Regions from separate parts of the Janthinobacterium salmonicoloratum genome, predicted to be linked through region 2. Evidence: predicted binding sites of a transcription regulator. Region 2 holds the regulator's gene; the other holds the start of a gene.
What was found. Region 2 encodes sigma-54, which starts transcription at its own class of promoters, with help from an activator protein. Its sites were predicted from a motif close to TGGCANGNAANCTGCTTT; they were not measured.
Positions count from the first base shown of each region.

Region 1: a site for sigma-54 is predicted at 1,957-1,974, ahead of pedF (cytochrome c-550 PedF). Genes of this name have one in related genera too.

Region 1 is NZ_JBNYXV010000012.1:4,164-7,663, forward strand. It holds gene ACQ4WY_RS28045 (RtcB family protein) at 1-843, shown strand, start outside; gene rtcA (RNA 3'-terminal phosphate cyclase) at 860-1,879, shown strand; gene pedF (cytochrome c-550 PedF) at 2,010-2,495, shown strand; gene ACQ4WY_RS28060 (substrate-binding periplasmic protein) at 2,520-3,353, shown strand; gene ACQ4WY_RS28065 (TonB-dependent receptor family protein) at 3,409-3,500, opposite strand, start outside.
Region 2 is NZ_JBNYXV010000002.1:191,909-195,408, forward strand. It holds gene ACQ4WY_RS14025 (enoyl-CoA hydratase/isomerase family protein) at 1-247, opposite strand, end outside; gene hpf (ribosome hibernation-promoting factor, HPF/YfiA family) at 522-881, opposite strand; gene ACQ4WY_RS14035 (RNA polymerase factor sigma-54) at 951-2,429, opposite strand; gene lptB (LPS export ABC transporter ATP-binding protein) at 2,434-3,189, opposite strand; gene lptA (lipopolysaccharide transport periplasmic protein LptA) at 3,189-3,500, opposite strand, start outside.

The DNA of each region.
Region 1 (3,500 bases), on a different contig from region 2:
ACGCCGCCCTCGGTGGTCGATGCCGCGTGGCTGCAATTGAAGGACGAATTCGATGCGATCTGCCTGAAAACGCCGAAGCTGAAAAACACGAACAATTATCGTCACCTGGGGACTTTGGGGAGCGGTAACCACTTTGTCGAAGTCTGCCTCGATGAACAGGGTTCTGTATGGTTCATGCTGCATTCCGGTTCGCGCGGCGTGGGCAATGCCATCGGCACGCATTTCATCGAACTGGCCAAGCAGGATATGCGCACCCACTTCATCAACCTGCCCGACCAGGATCTGGCTTACCTGGCAGAGGGAACGCAGCATTACGAGGATTACGTGGAAGCGGTAGGCTGGGCGCAGCGTTTTGCGCGCAACAACCGCGAAGTGATGATGCAGAATTTGATCGCCGCCGTACGCACGGTCATCCATAAACCGTTTCAGACGCACGTGGAAGCTGTCAACTGCCACCATAACTATGTGCAGAAGGAGCACCACTTCGGCAAGGATGTGCTGATCACGCGTAAGGGCGCCGTGTCGGCCCGCGCCGGCGAACTGGGGATCATTCCCGGTTCCATGGGCGCGAAGAGTTTTATCGTGCGCGGTAAAGGCAATGCGGAGAGTTTTCATAGCTGCAGCCATGGTGCGGGACGCACGATGAGCCGCACGGAAGCGAAGCGGCGCTTCAACTTGGAGGACCAGATCCGCGCCACGCAAGGCGTGGAATGCCGCAAGGATGAAAACGTGATCGATGAGATTCCGATGGCCTACAAGGATATCGATGCGGTGATGCTGGCGCAGCGCGAGCTGGTCGATGTCGTGCATATCCTGAAGCAGGTCGTCTGCGTCAAAGGTTAACAGAGGGAAAGTAGAAATGATAGAAATAGATGGAGCGCAAGGTGAAGGCGGCGGACAGATTTTGCGCTCGGCGTTGAGCCTGTCCATGATCACGGGGCAAGCATTCCGCTTGACGAATATCCGCGCGGGGCGGGAAAAGCCCGGCCTGCTGCGCCAGCATTTGCTGGCCGTGCAGGCGGCGGCCGCCATTTGCGGGGCGCGCACGACGCCGGTGGCGCTGCGCGCAGCTAGCCTGGAATTCGTGCCTGGCCCCATACGCGGTGGCGACTACCGCTTTGCCATCGGCAGCGCCGGCAGTTGCACCCTGGTGCTGCAAACCTTGCTGCCGGCCCTGCTGCATGCGGATGGGCCGTCCACCGTGCGCATCAGTGGAGGCACGCACAATGCCATGGCGCCGCCCGTGCATTTTCTGCAGCGCGCGTATGGCCGCATCCTGGAACAGATGGGCGCCGAGGTGGATATCGCGCTGCAACGCTACGGCTTTCATCCCGCTGGCGGCGGCGAGGTGATTGCCACCGTGCAACCGTGCCAGCGCTTGCGGCCTATCGCATTGCTGCAGCGCGGTGAACAGAAGGCAGGGTATGCGGAAAGCATGGTGGCGGGCGTGCATGTGAATGTGGCGCAGCGCGAGCTCGAGCGTGTCGCCAACGGCATGGGCTGGAGCGGCAAGCAGCTGCGTATCGTCGGCTTGCCGGCGGAGCAGGGACCGGGCAATGTCTTGTTGCTGACGCTTGAGCACGAGCATGTCACGGAAGTGTTTACTTCTTTCGGCGAAAAGTCCTTGCTGGCCGAGTCCGTGGCCAAGCGTCTGTTGAACGAGGTGCGCGCCTATCTGAAGACGGACGCGGCCGTTGGCGAGCACTTGGCCGATCAGCTCTTGCTGCCCATGGCGCTGGCGGGCGGCGGTACCTTCAGTTGCAGCAAGGTTTCGCAGCATGCATTGACGAATGCGCAGGTGATTGCCCGATTTTTGCCCGTGCATATCACTTTTGAGCAGCAGGAGCGGCACAGCATCTGCACGGTGGCCGCCGCCTGACGCGCGCGGTGACACAACTAGCTGTTGCAGCTGTTCCAAATTGATACATGGGCGGCAGGACGTGGGGCATATATGCATGGCATGGCATTTGCTCTTCTTGGATATTCACTAAAAAACCAAGGAGACCAGCATGACCTATTCCATTCGTACCCTGCTCGGCGTGGCGGCCGCGGGCGCCGTTGCCCTCACTTCCCTGCTGACCTTGCCGCATGCCTATGCGCACGGCAATGTCACGCCGCAAGGCGTCGACACCACGGGCTTGCCCAAGGTGGGCGACAAGTGGCTCGAGCAAAATCCGTATCGGGGCAACAAGCTGGCTTTGACGGTGGGCACCTCGGCCTACAATCAGAATTGCGCCCGCTGCCACGGCATCGAAGCCATCTCGGGCGGCATCGCGCCGGACTTGCGCCAACTCGACCGTGATTGCTTCGGTATCAAGAATGAGACAAAGAAACAGGCTTGCTACAAGGAGACGGATAATTACTACCTGACCACCATCCGTCACGGTAAGGTACGCAATGGCGCCGTGTACATGCCACCGTTCGAGGGTGTATTCAACCAGGAAGCCATGTGGGCCATCAAGACCTATCTGGAAACCCGCCGCGAGTCTAACTGAGCCGATTGATCACCAAGGAGTCCCATGCGTTCATTTCAACTCCGGGGGGCGCGCGCGATGATCTCGCTCGCCTGCCTGGCGCTGTGCGCAGCCGCGCCGGCGCGCGCCGACTGGCAAAAAGTGCAGCAGTCGGGCAGCCTGAAAGTGGCTGTGTACAACGAGTTCGCGCCGTTTTCCGACAAGGGGGCGGGTATCGATATCGACATCGCCGAAGCGCTGGCGAAAAAGCTGGGTTTAAAACTGAGCTTGCTGCCATTTCCCGCGGGCGAAAACCTCAACGACGATTTGCGCAATATGGTGTGGAAGGGCCATTACCTCGGTTATGGTCCCGCCGATGTGATGTTGCATGTACCGGTCGACAAGAAGTTGATGGCGGATAACGACAAGGTTGAGATCTTCGCGCCATACTACGTGGAAACCGTGCGCCTGGCGCGCAGCGCGCAAGCCGTGCCGCAATTCGATGGCGTCGCTTCGCTGGCCGGCAAGCGCATTGGCGTGGAAAAGGTCTCGATCGCGGCCATGCTGATGCTGGGCGAAGACAATGGCAAGTACCGTGACGACGTGCGCATTTTCGACACGGCCGCCGAAGCCTTGCAGCAATTGCAGGCAGGCCAGCTCGACGCCGTGCTGGCCAACCGTTCGGAAATCGAATCGGTGCTGAAAAGTGACCCCGCTTTCCCCTTGAGCGAAGTAGCGTTCGCCCGCTTGCCGCGTGCAGGCTGGGCCGTGGGCCTGGCCGTCAGCAAGCAACAGCTCGACGTGGCCAAATTGCTGCAGGCAGCCATGAACGAGATGGCGGCTAGCGGCGAGTTGAAAACCATCTTTGAGAAATATGGTGTGAAGGAAGCACGGCCCTGAAGCAGCTTGCTCTAGTTTAAAAGCCCGCGCATCGGAAGAGGCGCGGGCTTTTTGATTAGAAGGAATACTGGGCGCTGACACCCAGCAACCAGTTACGGCCCGGCGCCGCTTCATAGTAGCGCTTGTTGCTGTCGCCGACGATGACGG
Region 2 (3,500 bases):
CGCTGCCGCCTTGCGGCGTGGCCAGGCCCGCATCGTAAAAGAAGCGGATGTCGCCGCCGGCGCACAGGGCTTTTTCACTGCTGGAGCGGATCACGACGGCGTCCACCTGCGGATCGTCGCGCCAGGCCAGCAGGGCCGCGCTCAGGGCGCGCACCATCTCCAGCGACAGGGAATTCAAGGCTTTCGGACGGTCGAGCACGATGTGCCCGGTGCGGTTGCGGATGGAGGTCTCGACGAAGTCGCTCATGGCAGGCAGGAAAGAAGTGAAAGTGCAAACATTCTAGCGCCTGCGCGGGGAACATTGCGTTCCCATTGTGCTGCCCGACAAAGGCGGCAGGCGCAAAAAAGGGCGCAGTGAGCGCCCTTAGTTGATCACAACCGGTTCAAAGTCGCAGGCCGTAGAACACGTGGAAAAACCGTAGCGAGCAGATGTGAGTTGTGGCTGAGAAGCGGAGCTGTGCGTATGCACAGTGAGCATCGGAGGCCGCAAATCGCGACGCGCAGTAGGTTTTTTGGTGTTCTTAGGCGGCGGCGAATTCTTCGTCCGAATTGTCTGGCAGATGCTTGATCGCCTCTTTACCGTGCCCTTGCACTTTGGTTTTGTACTTCATCACTTGCCTATCGAGCTTGTCGATCAGGCTATCAATTGCGGCATACAAGTCTTGCGCCAGGCTTTCCACATAGACAGTTTTTCCACTCAGACGCAGGTTGACTTCGGCCTTTTGACGTTTTTCTTTCTCTTTGAGGTTATCCACGGTCAGAATCACGGCGATATCGATGACTTGATCAAAATGCCGTTTCACGCGCTCCAGCTTCGTTTGTACGTATTCACGGATGGCTGGTGTCACTTCGAGATGATGTCCGCTGATGGTGAGATTCATACACACTCCTAAAGATGATCGGGTTCGTGCGGTCCATCGTATCCGGCCCGCAGAGGAACCGAAAAAAACTTACAAACACTTACGCAGACTCACTGGCGGAATTTTCAACGCTTCCCGGTACTTGGCAACAGTACGTCGCGCAATCACCATGCCTTGTTCCCCCAGCATGTCCGCAATCTTACTGTCGGATAAAGGATTTTTAGGGTCTTCTGCTCCTGTCAGTTGCACGATCAATGCCCGTATCGCCGTCGATGACGCTTCGCCCCCCGCTTCGGTGGCGACGTGGCTACCAAAAAAATATTTCAACTCGAACATGCCGTGCGGGGTCAGCATGTACTTTTGAGTTGTTACCCGCGAGATAGTACTCTCGTGTAAACCCAGTGTATCAGCTATTTCACGGAGCACAAGGGGGCGCATGGCAACGGCCCCATGCGAGAAAAAGTTCTTTTGTCTTTCTACTATCGCCTGCGCCACGCGCAGAATCGTGTCGAAACGCTGGCGCATATTTTTGATCAGCCACTTGGCTTCCTGCAACTGCGCGCCCATGGCGCCCTCGCCCTTGCCCTGCTTGAGCAGGTTGGCGTACATGGCGTTGACGCGCAGGCGCGGCATGACATCGTTGTTCAGGGTGACTTGCCAGCCATTGCGCGCGCGCTTGACGACGACGTCGGGCACCACGTAATCGGACACGTCCGAAGCGAACACGGCACCCGGATGCGGATTGCACTGGCGAATCACCGTCTGCGCCTCGCGCAAGTCTTCATCGTCGCAATCGAGGGCTTTTTTCAGCTTGTTGAAATCGCGCTGGGCAAACCAGGCCAGGTGCTTTTCCACGATGACGAGGGCCATGCGCCGCGTCACCATGGCGATATGCGGCAAGCGCTTGATTTGCAGGGCCAGGCATTCGGACGCATTGCGCGCGCCCACGCCGGGCGGATCGAAACTTTGCAGCAGCGACAAGGCCGTGCGCATCTCGTCGGCATCGATTTCCAGCTCTTCCGGTAGGCGCGCCAGGATGTCGTCGAGCGACTCTTCCAGGTAGCCATTATCGTCGAGCGCGTCGATGATCAGCTCGACCAGCGCGCGGTCACGCAATTCGAGCACCGTCACGCGCATCTGCTCCATCAGGTGCTCGCGCAGGGTGCAGTGGTGGGCTTCGAGTTGCGGGCGCGAATCTTCGTCGTCGGGCGCCTTGCCCCGGCTCGCCTCGCTCCAGTCGCTGTCGCCGCCCTCCGCGGCGGCCGGGCTCTCGCCCGCCTCGCCGTCAAAGGTTTCCGCTTCGGCCGGCGCTGCGGGCACCTCCTGGCCTGGCGGCTGGGGCGGCGCTTCGGCCGGCGCGGCCGTGGAACTCAAGGCCCCGTCGGACAGCAGACGCAGCGAACGGTCGAGCGGATCGTCGAGACGCTCGAGCAAGGGATTGTCCGTCAGCAATTGCTCTAGCTCCTGGTGCAATTCCAGGGTAGACAATTGCAATAGGCGTATCGATTGCTGCAACTGCGGCGTCAGTGCCAGATGCTGCGAAGTGCGCAGCTGCAATGATTGTTTCATTGGCTCACATGCGGAAGTGTTCGCCCAGATAGACCCGGCGTACCGACTCGTTCGCGATGATGTCGTCGGGGCGTCCCGACGCCAGTACCGAGCCCTGGTTGATGATGTAGGCACGGTCGCAAATACCCAGCGTCTCGCGCACATTATGATCGGTGATCAGCACGCCGATATTGCGCTCCTTCAAAAAGCGCACGATGCGCTGGATCTCGATCACGGCGATCGGATCGACGCCGGCGAACGGTTCGTCCAGCAGCACGAAACGGGGATCGGTGGCCAGCGCGCGGGCGATTTCCACGCGGCGGCGCTCGCCGCCCGACAGGGACAGCGCCTGGTTCTCGCGCAGCTTTTCAATCTGCAAGTCGGCCAGCAATTTATCCAGGCGCTCCTCGATCTCGGCTTTCTTCAGCGGTCGGCCTTCGACGGTCTGGATTTCCAGCACGGCGCGGATATTGTCTTCCACCGTCAGCTTGCGGAACACGGACGCTTCCTGCGGCAGGTAGGACAGGCCCATCTGCGCCCGGCGGTGGATCGGCAGGCTGGAGATATCCACACCGCTGATATCGATGCTGCCGCCGTCCGACGGCACCAGGCCGACGATCATGTAGAACGAGGTGGTCTTGCCGGCGCCGTTCGGGCCCAGCAAACCCACCACTTCGCCGCATTCGACTTGCAGCGAGACATCATGCACGACTTGCCGCTTGCCATAGGTTTTTTGCAGCCCGCGAACGATCAGGGTGCTGCCGCAACGTGTATTGTCCATTATTTCTTTCCTGGCGCAGGCGTGGCCGGCGCTTTCTCCGCCGCTGGCGCCTTGGTCTTCGGCTGGATCACCATGCGCACGCTGCCGCCATCCGGGGTGCTGGTGCCGCTGTTGGAATTTTCCATCGCAAACTCTTCCTTGCGGCTGTCATACGAGATGAAGGCGCCATTGGCCACGTCGGTCACTTTCGTGCCTTCCAGGCGCGTCAGCTTGGCCCTGGAAAACATTTTCACCACTTCCGTCTTGTTGTCGTATTCCACGCGCTCCGCTTCGCCTTCGACCCACAGGTCGCCTGCGCCATCACGCTTCTG